2 regions of the Thermosipho africanus Ob7 genome follow, and region 1 is predicted to be linked to the other one. Evidence: riboswitches for the same ligand, from Rfam matches in the RefSeq annotation. Region 1 holds a riboswitch; the other holds the start of a gene.
The links. Region 1 has a riboswitch for thiamine pyrophosphate ahead of OB7_RS02660 (sulfide-dependent adenosine diphosphate thiazole synthase). Riboswitches for the same ligand answer to the same signal wherever they lie in the genome.
Positions count from the first base shown of each region.

Region 2: another riboswitch for thiamine pyrophosphate. It lies ahead of OB7_RS09210 (thiamine ABC transporter substrate-binding protein); the one in region 1 lies ahead of OB7_RS02660 (sulfide-dependent adenosine diphosphate thiazole synthase).

Region 1 is NZ_NKRG01000002.1:55,447-62,806, reverse strand. Features, by position in the region: gene fabF (beta-ketoacyl-ACP synthase II) at 1-950, shown strand, start outside; gene fabZ (3-hydroxyacyl-ACP dehydratase FabZ) at 953-1,363, shown strand; gene fabK (enoyl-[acyl-carrier-protein] reductase FabK) at 1,369-2,301, shown strand; gene OB7_RS02675 (biotin transporter BioY) at 2,298-2,801, shown strand; gene fabD (ACP S-malonyltransferase) at 2,798-3,691, shown strand; gene OB7_RS02665 (DUF4234 domain-containing protein) at 3,848-4,273, shown strand; TPP riboswitch at 4,319-4,430, shown strand; gene OB7_RS02660 (sulfide-dependent adenosine diphosphate thiazole synthase) at 4,500-5,273, shown strand; gene thiC (phosphomethylpyrimidine synthase ThiC) at 5,273-6,550, shown strand; gene OB7_RS02650 (TIM barrel protein) at 6,552-7,277, shown strand; gene OB7_RS02645 (thiamine-phosphate synthase family protein) at 7,277-7,360, shown strand, end outside.
Region 2 is NZ_NKRG01000011.1:510-7,869, forward strand. Features, by position in the region: gene OB7_RS09160 (N-glycosylase/DNA lyase) at 1-195, shown strand, start outside; gene OB7_RS09165 (Rossmann-like domain-containing protein) at 198-983, shown strand; gene lepB (signal peptidase I) at 1,105-1,977, opposite strand; gene rplS (50S ribosomal protein L19) at 1,984-2,331, opposite strand; gene OB7_RS09180 (RNA methyltransferase) at 2,351-2,917, opposite strand; gene trmD (tRNA (guanosine(37)-N1)-methyltransferase TrmD) at 2,907-3,647, opposite strand; gene rimM (ribosome maturation factor RimM) at 3,644-4,180, opposite strand; gene OB7_RS09195 (KH domain-containing protein) at 4,177-4,401, opposite strand; gene rpsP (30S ribosomal protein S16) at 4,398-4,682, opposite strand; gene ffh (signal recognition particle protein) at 4,706-6,013, opposite strand; TPP riboswitch at 6,231-6,342, shown strand; gene OB7_RS09210 (thiamine ABC transporter substrate-binding protein) at 6,383-7,360, shown strand; gene OB7_RS09215 (ABC transporter permease) at 7,333-7,360, shown strand, end outside.

The DNA of each region.
Region 1 (7,360 bases):
GAATAGAAGAAAGAGTTGCGGTAATAGTAGCAAGTGGTATGGGAGGATTTATAACTCTCGACAAACAAAATGATGTTTTCAAAGAACGTGGTGCAAATAGAGTTAGTCCATTTATGATCCCAATGATACTTTCAAATATGGCAAGTGGTGTTGTTGCAATGAATTATAAGCTAAAAGGACCTAATTTTTCAGTTGTTAGTGCTTGTGCAAGTTCAGTTCATGCTATTGCTTTGGGAGCACTTTTAATAAGGCACGGCTATGTGGATGTAGCTGTTGTAGGTGGTGCAGAAGCTACTATTGCTCCATTACCAATTGCAGGTTTTGCGGCTATGAAAGCTTTGTCTACAAGGAATGATGAGCCGAAAAAAGCTTCTAGGCCATTTGATGTTGAAAGAGATGGTTTTGTAATGGCAGAAGGAGCCGGAATACTAATTTTAGAATCCGAAGAATTTGCTAAAAAGAGAAACGCAAATATATTAGCCCAAGTTAAGGGTTTTGGAATGAACGATGATGCTTATCATTTTAGTGCTCCTGATCCTCAATCAAAAGGTTCTACATCAGTAATGCTTCAATCATTAAAAGATGCAAACCTTTCTCCGGATGAAATTGATCTTGTAAGCTGTCATGCTACAAGTACACCAGTTGGTGATGAACTTGAAGCTCAAGCAATTTTGAATGTTTTTGGAGAAAGGAATAATTTATTTGTAAATTCAACCAAGGCTTTAACTGGACATTTATTAGGAGCAGCAGGTGTTGTAGAAACAATTGCAGCAATATTAGAAATGAATGAAGGTTTTGTACATGGAATGCCAAATCTTGAGAAACCTGATGAAATTGCTTCGAAATTAAATTTAGTTAAAGAAACTAGAGAAGCAAAGATTAATAATTTTCTTAAAAATTCGTTCGGTTTTGGTGGTCATAATGCTTCTGTTGTTATTGGGAGGTACTAATAATGAAAAAAGAGGAAATAATGAAAATTTTGCCTCATAGAGATCCTATTTTGCTTGTTGACAGAGTTGTTGAAAAAGGAGAAGATTATATTGTTGCTGAAAGAGAAATTAAAGATTCTGATCCTATATTTAAAGGTCATTTTCCAAATTACCATATATATCCAGGTGTTTATATTTTAGAAGGTCTTGCACAAACTGCAGGAATACTGCTTTTAAAAGGAAATGATGAAATACCATTATTTTTAGGGATTGATAATGCGCGTTTTAAAGGAGAAGTAAGGCCCGATTGTACACTAAGATATGAAGTTAAGATAAAAGAAATAAAAGCTGGAGTAGTGTTTGTAGATGCAAAAGCATATGTTAGTAGTAAAATGGTAGCGAAAGCAGTTCTATTATTAGGTTCAAAGAGGTGAATTTTATGAATAGAATTTGCAAACTCTTTAATATTAAATATCCAATATTGATGGGTGGAATGTCTTGGGCTGGTACACCAAGACTTGCTGCAGCTGTATCAAATGCTGGAGGCCTAGGAATAATAGGTGCAGGAGCTATGAAAGGTGAAGACTTACAAAATGCGATTGATGAGGTAAGAAAACACACAGATAAACCATTTGGAGTAAATATAATATTAGTGTCACCGTTTGCAGATGAACTAGTTGAAGTTGTATTAAAAAACAAAGTTCCAGTTGTAACATTTGGGGCGGGAAATCCAACAAAATACATAAATGATTTGAAAAGTACAGGGATTAAAGTTGTTCCAGTAGTTGCTTCGGAAAATCTTGCTCGACTTGTTGAAAGGACTGGAGCTGATGCAGTTATTGCTGAAGGAATGGAATCTGGTGGGCATATAGGCGAAGTTACAACTTTTGTTTTAGTTAACTCTGTATCAAAGAGTGTAAAAATTCCTGTAATTGCTGCAGGTGGAATTGCAGATGGAAAAGGAATGGCAGCTGCTTTTGCGTTAGGGGCTGAGGGAATACAAATGGGAACAAGATTTATTGCTAGTAAAGAAGCAGAAGTTCATGAAAACTTTAAAAATTTAATTATAAAATCAGGAATAAGAGATACTATTATTACTGGAGCAAGTTTGGGTCATTCAGCAAGAGTTATAAAAACTAAGTTTGCAAAAATAGTCAAAACTTTGGAAGTTGAAAGTCCACAAGATGCCGAAAATATATTGGTTGGTAGCCTTAGAAAAGCTGTTCAGGAAGGAAATATTGAGCAAGGCTCTTTCATGGCAGGACAGAGTGTTGGGTTAATTAAAGATATAAAGCCTGTACACGAAATTATTGAAGAAATAATGGAAGAATTTAACGAGACTGTGAGAAAATTAGGGGAGGTAAGGTTATGAAAACTAAAGATATATCATTAGTTGCGTTATTTGTAACTTTAACCATAGTCGGAGCACAAATATCAATTCCAATTGGGACTGTACCTATAACTTTACAGGTCTTAATGGTATTTTTAACTGGTTATTTTTTAAAACCCACACTTGCCCTTTTAACACAATCTATTTATCTTCTTTTAGGTATCATTGGCCTTCCTGTTTTTGCTAACTTTTCAGGAGGATTTGCAAGTATAATTGGTCCAACTGGTGGATATTTAATTGCTTTTCCTTTAGCTGCTTGGATAATTTCTCTATCTAAGAAAGATTATTTTTCTATGTTTTTACATGGGATATTGGGAATTGCAATCATCTACACATTAGGGGTTTTGGTTTTAAATTATCATTTGCACGATTTTAAAAAAGCTTTTATGATCGGAGTTGTTCCATTTATTGGAATAGATTTTTTGAAAATGTGCTTAGCAGTTATAATTTCAAAAAGAGTTTTAAAGGTGGTGGAAGCATGAAAGCTTTTTTATTTCCAGGTCAAGGTTCACAATATTCTGGAATGGCAAAGGATTTTTCTAAATATCCATTTTGGAATGATCTAAGTAAAAGAGCAGAAGAGGTGCTTAATATTGATTTAATAAATATCATGAATGGAGATGAAGAAACTCTAAAGTTAACCGAAAATGCGCAACCTGCAATATTTTTAGCTAGTTTTGTGGCTTTTAAACACTTAGAAAGCTTAGGAATAAACTATGATATATTTGCAGGGCATAGCCTGGGAGAGTATACCGCCTTTGCTGCAGCTGGGGTATACGATTTTGATTTTGGAATATATTTGGTAAGAAAAAGGGGAGAATATATTTCTCAAGCAATCGAGCCGGGAAAAGGAAGTATGGCTGCGGTTCTAAAAATCTCTGCTGAGAAAGTAGAAGAGCTTGTTAAAAATTATGAAGGTCTTTATGTTGCAAATTATAATTCTTCAACACAAACAGTTATAAGTGGTTTGAAATCATCTATTCAAAAATTTATAGAAGATTGTAAAAATAAAGGTATTAGAGCAACAGAATTGGTTGTTTCTGGACCTTTCCATACTCCCTTTTTAGAAAGTGCTCGCGAAAAACTTTCTAAAGAAATAGAACATGTTAAATTCAAAAAACCAAAAGTTCCGATTGTTTTAAATAGTACAGCAAAAGAATCGACTGACCCAGAGGAATTAAAATACTATTTACTTGAACAAATAGCAGGACCAGTTTACTGGTTGCAATCGATAAGAAGAATGTTAGAACTTGGAGTAGAAGAATTTATTGAAGTTGGTCCTAAAAATGTTTTATCAAATATGTTAAAAAGAGAAAAGATAGATATTATTCATTTTAGTGAGATAGAAGAAATAGAAGATTCCAGAGTTTGAAGATAAAAGTTGAATATTTGGAAATTTCTTATCTTGAAAACATGGCTTCAATTTGTTTGAAGCCATGTTTTTTATTTGTTGAAAATATTTGACTTTAATCGATTATTTTTTTATACTTAGAATAGTATTAAACAAAAAAATGGAGGTATATTAATAATGATTATTTCTTTTTGGGGTTATACATTTTTTTCAATTTTAGCTAATATTTTTGTTTTCTTTAATGAACCTATTTCGCAAATATTGTTGACTATTTCATCGTTATTTTTAATGTTTTTACTATTCTTATTTGGTAGAAAAATTGGAAAGAAATTTAATGTAAACTTTATGTGGATTTTTTATATAGCGTTATTTCTTGCACTTTTCTCTCTGCTTCCTTTGTATTTAACCTCATCATATTTTACGTATTTTGTTGCGCAGTTTATGAGTTTTCTATTTATTTTGTTATATCTTAAGGTAATATTGAGTATAATAAAGTCAAAAAAATCAATTTTTAAGTTTATTGTATTTTCCATACTAACTCTTGGAATATATTCTTACTTTTTCTTTTATGACATTATAAAAGAAATTAAAAAACTAAATTGACATTTTAAAAATTTAGTAGTACTATATTAGTGTAAGAAAAGTGAATAAAATCCCAAGGGGAGCTCCATAATCCGGGGCTGAGAGGAAGGTGGAAACCTTCGACCCTTAGAACCTGAACCGGGTAATACCGGCGGAGGGATTGGGAAGGAAAAGATAAGAGTCTATAAGTTTATAATAACCCCTCCGCTTTTGCGGAGGGGAATTTTTTATTAAGGAGGTAGACGGAATGTGGGATTATGAAGTTTCCAAAATTATTGTAGAAAGGTTTTTTGAAAAATTGAATGATAATTTGAACGTTGATGTAGCCATTGTCGGAGGTGGTCCAAGCGCTTTATCGGCTTCCTACTATCTTTCAAAAAAAGGATTGAAAGTTGCTATATTTGAAGCAAAAAACGAACCTGGTGGTGGTACATGGGGTGGAGGAATGATGTTTAATGAACTAGTTGTTGAAAACGATATTAAATCTTTTTTAGATGAATTAGGAATGAATTACTTAATTAAAAACAATTTTATTTCAGTTGATTCTGTACATTTTGCGTCTTCTTTGCTATACAATGCTACTAAAGCTGGTGCAATTTTATTCAATAATGTTATAGTTGAAGATATTGTATTATATGAAAATAAAGTGAATGGAATTGTAATAAATTGGGCACCAGTTATAAGGCAAAAACTCCATGTTGATCCTATAACAATTATGGCAAAGTTCGTAGTTGATGGTACGGGACATCCTGCAAATGTTGTGAATATGTTAGTTGATAGAGGAATTGATATCGACCTTCCTATAGGGAAAATTAGGGAGTATCCTATGAATGCAAAAGAAGGAGAAAAATTTGTAGTTGAAAATACTAAAGAAGTTTTCCCAGGACTTTACGTAATGGGAATGGCTGCAGTTTCAGTAGGTGGTGGCCCCAGAATGGGACCAATTTTCGGCGGGATGATTAAATCAGGTTTAAAAGTTGCAAATAAAATATTAGAAAAATTATCCATAGAGGTGAAATAATGACGCTAATTGAAAAGGTTAAAAATGGTGAAAAATGTAGTGAAATAGAAAAAATTGCTGAGCATGAAAATGTTAGTGTAAATAAAATTATAGAAGGATTATTGAATGGAAAAATTGTAATTCCGCACAATAAAAATCATACGTCATTAAAAAAGTTTATGGGAATTGGTGAAGGTTTAACTGTAAAAGTAAACGCAAATATTGGAACATCATTTGGATATGATGATTTTGAATATGAAAAAGAGAAATTTAATACTGCCAAAGCTGTGGGAGCAAATAGTGTTATGTTACTTTCAACATGGGGGAATCTAGATGAGCAAAGAGAATTCATAATTAAGAATTCAGATATTCCCGTTGGAACTGTTCCAATTTATGATGCAGCTGTAATTTCTTATCAGAAAAAAAAGAATGTTGTTGATTTTAGTGAAAAAGATTTCTTAAAAATATTTGAGAAACATGCAAAACAAGGTGTGGATTTCGTGACCTTACATATAAGTATAACTAAAGATATCGTTAAAAAATTAAAAAGCTCAAAAAGAATAATGAAAATAGTTAGTAGAGGTGGATCAATTATTGCAGGATGGATAATTAAAAACAATCTAGAAAATCCGTTTTACAAATACTTTGATGAAGTACTTGATATTGCAAGAGAATACGATGTAACTTTAAGTCTTGGTGATTCATTAAGACCAGGGAACTTATTTGATTCTTTAGACAGATTACAATTAGAAGAATGGTTTATATTTGAAGAATTGGTTGAAAAGGCTAGAAAAAAGAATGTTCAAGTAATGTTAGAAGGTCCAGGTCATGTTCCACTTGATCAGATAGAAACAACAGTAAATTTAATGAAAAAATATGGAAAAAATTCACCGGTATTCTTACTTGGCCCTATAGTATTAGATATTGCTCCTGGTTATGATCATATAACTTCTGCAATAGGAGCAGCAATTGCTGCAAGAAGTGGAGCAGACTTTATTTGTTATGTGACTCCTTCAGAACATTTATCTTTGCCAAATGTTGAAGATGTAAAAAAAGGTGTTATTGCTGCAAAAATTGCTGCTATGGCTGCAGATTTTTCAAGAGGAAAGTTTATTGATGAAAATTACAAATTAGCAATTTCAAGGAAAAATTTAGATTGGCAAGGGATAAAAGAAGTATCACTTGATAAAGAAATTGTTGAAAGATATTTAAGTGCTCGCCCCTACTCAGGAAAAGGTTGTTCTATGTGTGGCCCATTTTGTGCTCTTAAAGTTGTAGAGGAGTATTTAGAAGAATAATATGCAAAGGCTGGGAGTATCTACAAGTGTTGTAAAAAGTGATTTAAGGATGATCAAATATTTAACAGAAAAATTTAAATTTTCAAATCTATTTGAAATTGGATTTATAGATCCAAAGTATATTAACAATTTAAATGTTATAAAAGGCAAATCCATAGGAGTCCATTCACCATTTATCTTTAAATTGAAAAATCATCCAAAATTAACACATTCAGACTACCATTTTACATTTTCTAAAATTTTAAGAAGTGCATATTTTGCAAAACAAATAAAGTCAGAATATTTAATAGTCCATTATCCGGATGCGCTTCAAAATGATGAATGGAATAAAAATTTATTTCTTTTGGAAGAACTAAACAGTATTATAAAAATAAGAATTGAAAATACTTATGGAAATAAATTTTTTTATAGTGAAAAAGACTATAAAAATTTATGTCAAGATTTAAATTTAAAACTATGTATAGATATTGGACATCTTCTTTTGGATGAGAGAATAAATCCTTTTAAATTTATTGAATTCTTGGAAGAATATATTGAAGAATTCCACATTTACTATGCAGATAAAAAGATTTATAAAATATGTCATCACAAACCTTGGAGTGAAAATAAATACTATATTGAATTACTAAAACTAATTATGAAATTAGATGCAGATATTGTTATTGAATCTACGCCACAATGCAATAAAGATTTGGATAAACTTTTAAAATTTTTGGGGGTGATTTAATGAAAAAAATGTTAATCATTTCTGGGCTTGACCCATCATCTGGGGCTGGATTGATTCAAGATATATCAGTAGCAACAGCTATG
Region 2 (7,360 bases), on a different contig from region 1:
GCTATTTTAGATAAGCATATTTTAAGAATTCTGCATAAATATAAATATATTCATGAAATTCCAAAATCATGGAGTAAAAAAAGATACCTTGAAATTGAGAAAATTTTTAATGAAATTTCAAATGAATTTGGTGAATGTCCTGGAAAATTTGATTTATATGTTTGGTATTATATTAAAGGGAAAGTCGAAAAATAGGGGTGATTATTCTGACATTTTCTAAAAAATTATACGACGAAGCTCTTAAATATATTAACAATGAAACACTTAAAGATTACATAATAGGTCTTGGTCTCTCAGCAGCTTTATTAAGTGATGGAAGATGCGGTGTAAGCTATACATTACGTGAAGATACTCTCGGAAAATGTGAGGAGTTTTTCAAATGTACTGGTGATTTTGGAAATCCAGTAAGCAAGATAAATCCAGGAATGAGAGTAAAAGAGGTTCTAAATATTGGTCTATTTTCTCCTGATCCTTTAATAAGATCTGTTGCTTATGCAACATTAAATGCCGTATTTTCAACTAATGAAATTAAAAGTATGTATTCTCTAGGTGATTTAAGTCAATATATTAATGTTAATCTTGATGATACAGTAGGTTTTATAGGTCGAATTGATCCTTTAATAAGCCTATGGAAGCCTAAAGCTTGGGATATATTAATATTCGATAGAAATAGAAAAGGTAGTGATGAAATTTTACCTGATTGGGCTATAGTTGATCTACTTCCCAAATGTTCAGTTGTTGTTATCTCAGGTTCTGCAATTGTAAATGGCTCTATAGATTGGATACTAAATTATGTAAAAACTGATAAGGTTGCAATTGTTGGGCCTTCTACTACTTTAGTTCCCGATGTTTTTCCAGTTAAATTACTTGCAGGAATTAATGTTTTAAATTCAGATAAGTTATTCAAACTTATATCACATGGAGCTGGAACTAAAAAAATCATTGCTGAAAAAGCAGTTGAAAAAGTTGTATTAATTCAATAATAATTGTTTTTCATAAAAGTTGTTTCATAAAATATCACTACAAAACCCCATCCAATATAAATAGGATGGGGCTTTTTTTAGAATTTCTATAACTCATTCAGATTATTTCTATTAATTTTAATTAGTTATTTAATTTTGGCAATGGTTGCACTGGTCCAAAACTTTGGAAAGGCCAAATTCTCAATATAGGTCTTCCAATCACTGCTTCTTTTGGAACAAAACCAAAATATCTGCTGTCTAAACTTTCTTTTGAATTGTCGCCCATGAAAAAGTAAAAACCTTCTGGAATTTTAATATAAACCTGTCCATTTTCAGTCCATACATAATCATCAAAATCAATATTCTTTGGCTTTAAATATTCATCTACATATTCATGATATGGTATTCCATATGGGACAGGATCTATCCCACCAATTATACTGAATATAGTATTTGCAAGCTCTGCTCCATTTTTAAGTGCGATATTATATAAAAAATTTCTATATTCAGTTTTATTATCTCTTAACCTACTTGCTTGATCTAAATATTTCCACAAATTAGGATATTTGAAAATACCATCAGGTTGATAATTAACATTCTTTAAGTTTTCTGGAACTTTGCCGTTAACAAATAATTTCCAGTTACCATCTACATTCTTTAAAGTAATTATGTCTCCTTCTTTAGCAACTAATCTTTTTACATATTTTACATGCCCCTTAAATTTTGATGGAGCAAATAAATCCATAAACTTGTCAAATGTTCTTAACATTTGCTCTGCTCTTTCATCCCTAAATGGAGTCCAAAATACCACGATTTCACCAATTTCTGGCTCACGTGCTTGATATGTAATTTTTTCAATAAAAAGGCGGTCCCCAATATTAATCGTTGGGATCATAGATCCTGTGGGGACCAACATAGTTTCAAAAACAAATAATCTAATAATGGTTGCCGCAACAATTGCATACAAAAGTGTAATCACAATTTCTTTGGCAATTTCTTTAGGAGATTTTTTCATTGTTAATTACCTTCTCTCCTTAATTTTCACCTTTCCGCGTACTTCTCTTAAATAGTACAATTTTGCTCTTCTTACCTTCCCTCTTCTAACAACTTCAATCTTTTCAATTATTGGAGCATACAATGGGAAAATTCTTTCTACACCAATACCATTTGCACCAATTCTTCTAACTGTAAAAGTTTTGCTAATGCCAGAACCTCTCATAGAAATTACAATTCCTTCAAATGCTTGTGTTCTTTCTTTGTTTCCTTCTTTAAATCTAACATAAACTTTTACTGTATCACCAGGTCTAAATTCTGGAACATCCTTAATCTGATCTTTTTCAATAATTCTAACAAGGTTATCCATACTCATGTTAATCCCTCCCTTTATACTATACATTTTCTCCAATTAATCTATCAAGAATAATAGCAACTGCTGCTCTAACAGATAAATGGTTAAAATCACTTTTTGCTCTTACTGGTTCTAATGCATAATCGCATTTGGACAATATCTCATTGGGCATTCCCCAACCTGTTCCAAACAATATTAAAATAGGTTTTTCTGATTCAAGTACCATTTTTCTTCCCGCTTCAAAACTTATCGTATTTTCTCGCATTTTAGCAGAAGTAAACATTATAATAGGTTTTTGCCCTTCTATTCTTTCAATATCTTCTACTACATCTTCAAAATAAGCTTTCAATTCAACTAATGAAAGTGCTTCAGAACGATTTGGATTATACTCTTTTCCAAATCCTTCTCTCCAATATTCTAAAACCTTTTTTACAATATCTTGCTGTGCAGGCAGATTATTAACTAAATAATACTTTTTAATTTTATATGTCCTACTTGTTCGTGCAATATCATGTATATCTAAATTCGTTACTGCTGTTGAAATAATTTTACCATCTCTGCCTAATATAGGATAATGAATTAAAGCAATATACAACTTACTTAACACTATTAATCAACTCCCTAAAAAGTTCAAGCAATGCCCTTTTATCAACTTCATCAAATTCTTTCTTTAAAAATAAATCTGGTCTTCTTTGCATAGTCTTTTTTAAAGACATCTTCCTTCTCCAAAGCTCAATTTTCTCATGGTTGCCTTCCAATAATACTTCTGGAACTTTTCTGCCATTAAATTCTCTTGGACGCGTATAATGAGGATGATCTAATAAACCAGTATTAAAAGACTCTTCTATTACTGATTCATCAGAAATTACCCCTGGAACAAACCTCGAAATTGCATCAATCATTACCATAGCTGGAAGTTCTCCACCAGTTAAAACATAATCTCCAATTGATATTTCATCATCGACTAACTCCATTACTCTTTCATCAATTCCTTCGTATCTACCACAAATTATTAATAAATTCTCTTTCAAACTTAACTCTTTGACAAGATCATTATTGAAAGTCCTTCCTTGTGGACTAGTTAAAATTGTATGAGGCTTTCCAAAAGCTTGAACATAAAAGTCGTAAAACCTAAAGAATGGCTCTGGCTTCATAACCATTCCTGGACCGCCGCCAAAAGGATAATCATCCACAGTTCTGTGCTTATCACTTGTAAAATCTCTCAAATTAAAAATGTTAATCTCTATTTTATTCTCTTGAACAGCTCGTGAAATAACTCCATATTTTTTTATTACTTCAACCATTTCTGGAAAAATTGTCAAAACACTAATTTTCAATCCAACCACTCCGGTACTTTAACAACAATTTTTTTATTTTCTTTGTCTAAAGTTATAATATAATCATAAATTACAGGTATCAAAATTTCATCTTCTTTATTTTTATTTACTACTATTACATCATTACTACCTGTTTGTATGACTTCATCAACAACACCTAAAACTTTTCCCGATTCATCAATAACTTGACTTCCAACTATTTCAAAGAAATAATACTCATCTTTCGATAAATTTGGCAGTTCATCTTTATTGATATATACTTTAGAGCCTACAAATTTTCTAGCATTTTCAACATTTTCGACACCATTTAATTTAATGATGTAGTAACCATCAGCCAATCTTAAATTTTCTACAGTTGCAACCATAAATTGTTTTGTTTTTTCATTATAAAGAAAAATCTCTTCCAAAGACTCAATAATTTCTGGAAAATTAGTGAATGGATGCAATTTTAACTCTCCTTTGAGCCCATGTGTTTTTCCTAAAATTGCAACTGCAACCTTTCCGCTTAAAAGCTCTCGGAGAGTATTTATCATCTTACCACCTTCAAAATAAAGTTGTTTTCATCCGTTATAGAGGATAACAAAATTTTTATTGACTTTATTGTTCTTCCATCTTTTCCAATAACCTGACCAACATCCTCAGGATTAACGGATATTTCAAACACCTTTTTTCCACTTTCTTCAAACTCCAATACGACAACCTCATCGGGATTTTTTACAATCCCCTTGAGCATATACTCAAGGAGTTCTTTCATTTATTTTCCTCCTTCTTTGTTCTCTTAAGCTCATCAACCTTTTTAAACACTCCTGCTTTTCTCAATAAATTCCTTACAGTATCACTTGGCTGTGCACCTTTCATAATCCATTCTACAGCCTTATCAACATCAACATTCAAAATATATGGATCCTTGATTGGATCATAGTAACCTAAACTTTCAATGTATGCACCATCTCTTCTTTTTCTTTGATCAACAACAACAATTCTGTAAAATGGTTGCTTTTTCTTTCCCATACGAGTTAATCTTATCCTTACCACTCTAAACACCTCCATCAAATTTTTTAAATTTTAAATCCTTTTAGATTGAATGGTAATTTTCCTTTTTTAAATATTTTCATCATTTTTTTCATTTCCTCATAGTTTTTAAGAAGTTTATTTACCTCTTGAACACTTGTACCGCTACCTTTTGCTATTCTTTTTTTTCTGCTCGCATTTAAAATTTTTGGATTTCTTCTTTCTTCAGGTGTCATTGAATTAATTATTGCTTCAATCACTTTCAATTCTTTTTCACTCTGATTTATATCCACTTTCGGACTACCTGGCAACATCTCTACAATTTTTGATAATGAACCTAACTTTTTTATCTCTTTTAATTGCTCTTGAAAATCTTCAAGTGTAAATTCTGCATTAAGCATCTTTTTGCCTAGTTTTTGCATTTTATCTTTATCAAGTTCTTGCTCAGCTTTCTCAATTAAACTTAAAACATCTCCAAGACCTAAAATTCTACTAGCAATTCTTTCCGGGTGAAACTCTTCTAAGTCTTCTATCTTTTCTCCAACTCCTATAAATTTTATTGGTTTATTAGTAATATACCTTATCGAAAGTATTACACCACCTCTTGCATCTCCATCCATCTTTGTAACTACATACCCTGTAACATCCAATCGCTCATTAAAAATCTTTGCCGAATTTACAGCATCTTGCCCAGCCATGGCATCGACAACCATCAATATTTCATCTGGATTAAGAATGTCCTTTATTTCTTCCAATTCATTCATCATTTCATCATCAACATGCAAACGCCCCGCAGTATCAAAAATTACAACATTGTATCCACTGTCTTTAACTTCTTTTATAGCCTCACGAACTATTTTAACTGGATCTTTTCGATCACCATAAAACACTGGAACATCAATTTTCTTACCTAACGTTATTAATTGGTCTATAGCAGCAGGTCTATATGTATCAGCAGCAACCAAAAATGTTTTTTTTCCTTTTTTCTTAAGCAAATTTGCAAGTTTTGCTGCCGATGTAGTTTTACCACTTCCCTGAAGTCCAACCATCATAATGTAAGAGGGTGAATGCACAAGACTTAATTGAGATTTTTCCCCCATAACTCTAATTAATTCATCTCTTAAAATTTTTATAAACATCTGATCCGGAGTTAAGGACTTTAATACTTCCTCACCAGTAGCTTTTTCAGTTACTTCTGCAATAAATTCCTTTACCACCTTGTAGTTTACATCAGCTTCTAGCAATGACAGCTTTACCATTTTTATTGCTTCTTTTATATTTTTTTCAGTGATTTTTCCTTTTCCCGAAAGCGTCTTAAAAGCTTTAGAAAGTTTTTCTTGCAAACCTTCAAACAACTTCAATCACCTTCCTTCACCTTCATTAGTATATAATACTTTTTTACTAATTCAATTAAATTTTTGTAGCCGATTGAAAAATTATTCAAAATTATACGTAACAATAATGTTAAGTAAAAGTTGTCGCTTAACTTAACTGATAGTTTTTAGTTAACTTTATAGTAACATATTATAGAGGATATTTTATTGATGTACTTTATAAGATATAGTATAATAGAAATATCCCAAGGGGAGCTCCATAAATCCGGGGCTGAGAGGAAGGTGGAAACCTTCGACCCTTAGAACCTGAACCGGGTAATACCGGCGGAGGGATGGGATGCAAAATCCCTCCGATCAAGGAGGGAATTTTTTTTTAAAAGGAGGGGTTATATGAAAAAAGTACTTATTTATTTAATATTAACTATCTCAGTAATTTTATTTTCAGCAGAAAAACTTGTCGTTTATACATATGACAGTTTTGTATCTGGCATTGGTAAAGAAATTGTTCCAATATTTGAAAAAATGTATGGTTGTAAAGTAGAACTTTTATCTTTTGGCGATGCTGGAACTGTGCTTTCAAGACTTATGCTTGAAAAAAACAATCCTAAAGCTGATGTAATAGTTGGGCTTGATCAAGCATTATTAATTAGAGCCATTGAAAATGATCTAGTTCAAAAGTTTAAACCTGAAAATTTATCCTTGCTAAAATATCCAGAATTGTATAATGAATACGGTACTCCATATGATTTTGGTGCAATTGCTATTGTTTATAACAAAGAAAAAATTAAAAATCCACCAAAAAGCTTTAACGATCTTTTAAAAGATGAATTTAGAGGAAAAATCGTTGTTGAAGATCCTAGGACTTCAAGCACTGGTCTTAGTTTTCTTCTATGGACTATTGCTGCATTTAATGAAAAATATCTAGATTTTTGGTCAAAATTTAAAGACAATTTATTGACAATAACCCCCGGATGGGACGAAGCATTTGAAATGTTAGAATCAGGTGAAGCTGATATTATGGTTAGCTATGCAACCGATGGTGCATACAGTTATTATTACTATGGTAACGTTAAATACGTTCCAGTAATTTTAGATGAAGGAGCATTTGTTCAAGTAGAATATGCGTCACTCGTAAAAAATGCCAAAAATGAAGAACTTGCAAAAAAATTCATAGAATTTCTACTTTCAGATGATTTTCAAGAAAAAGTCCCTTTAAATCAATGGATGCTTCCTGTTACAAATGTAAAGTTACCTGAAGCTTTTAAATATGTTCCTGAAATAAAAAAAGTTCTTGAAATAAAAGAAGATATTTATATGAATCAAGAAAGGATTTTAAAAGAATGGACAAAAGAAGTAATTGGTGGTTAA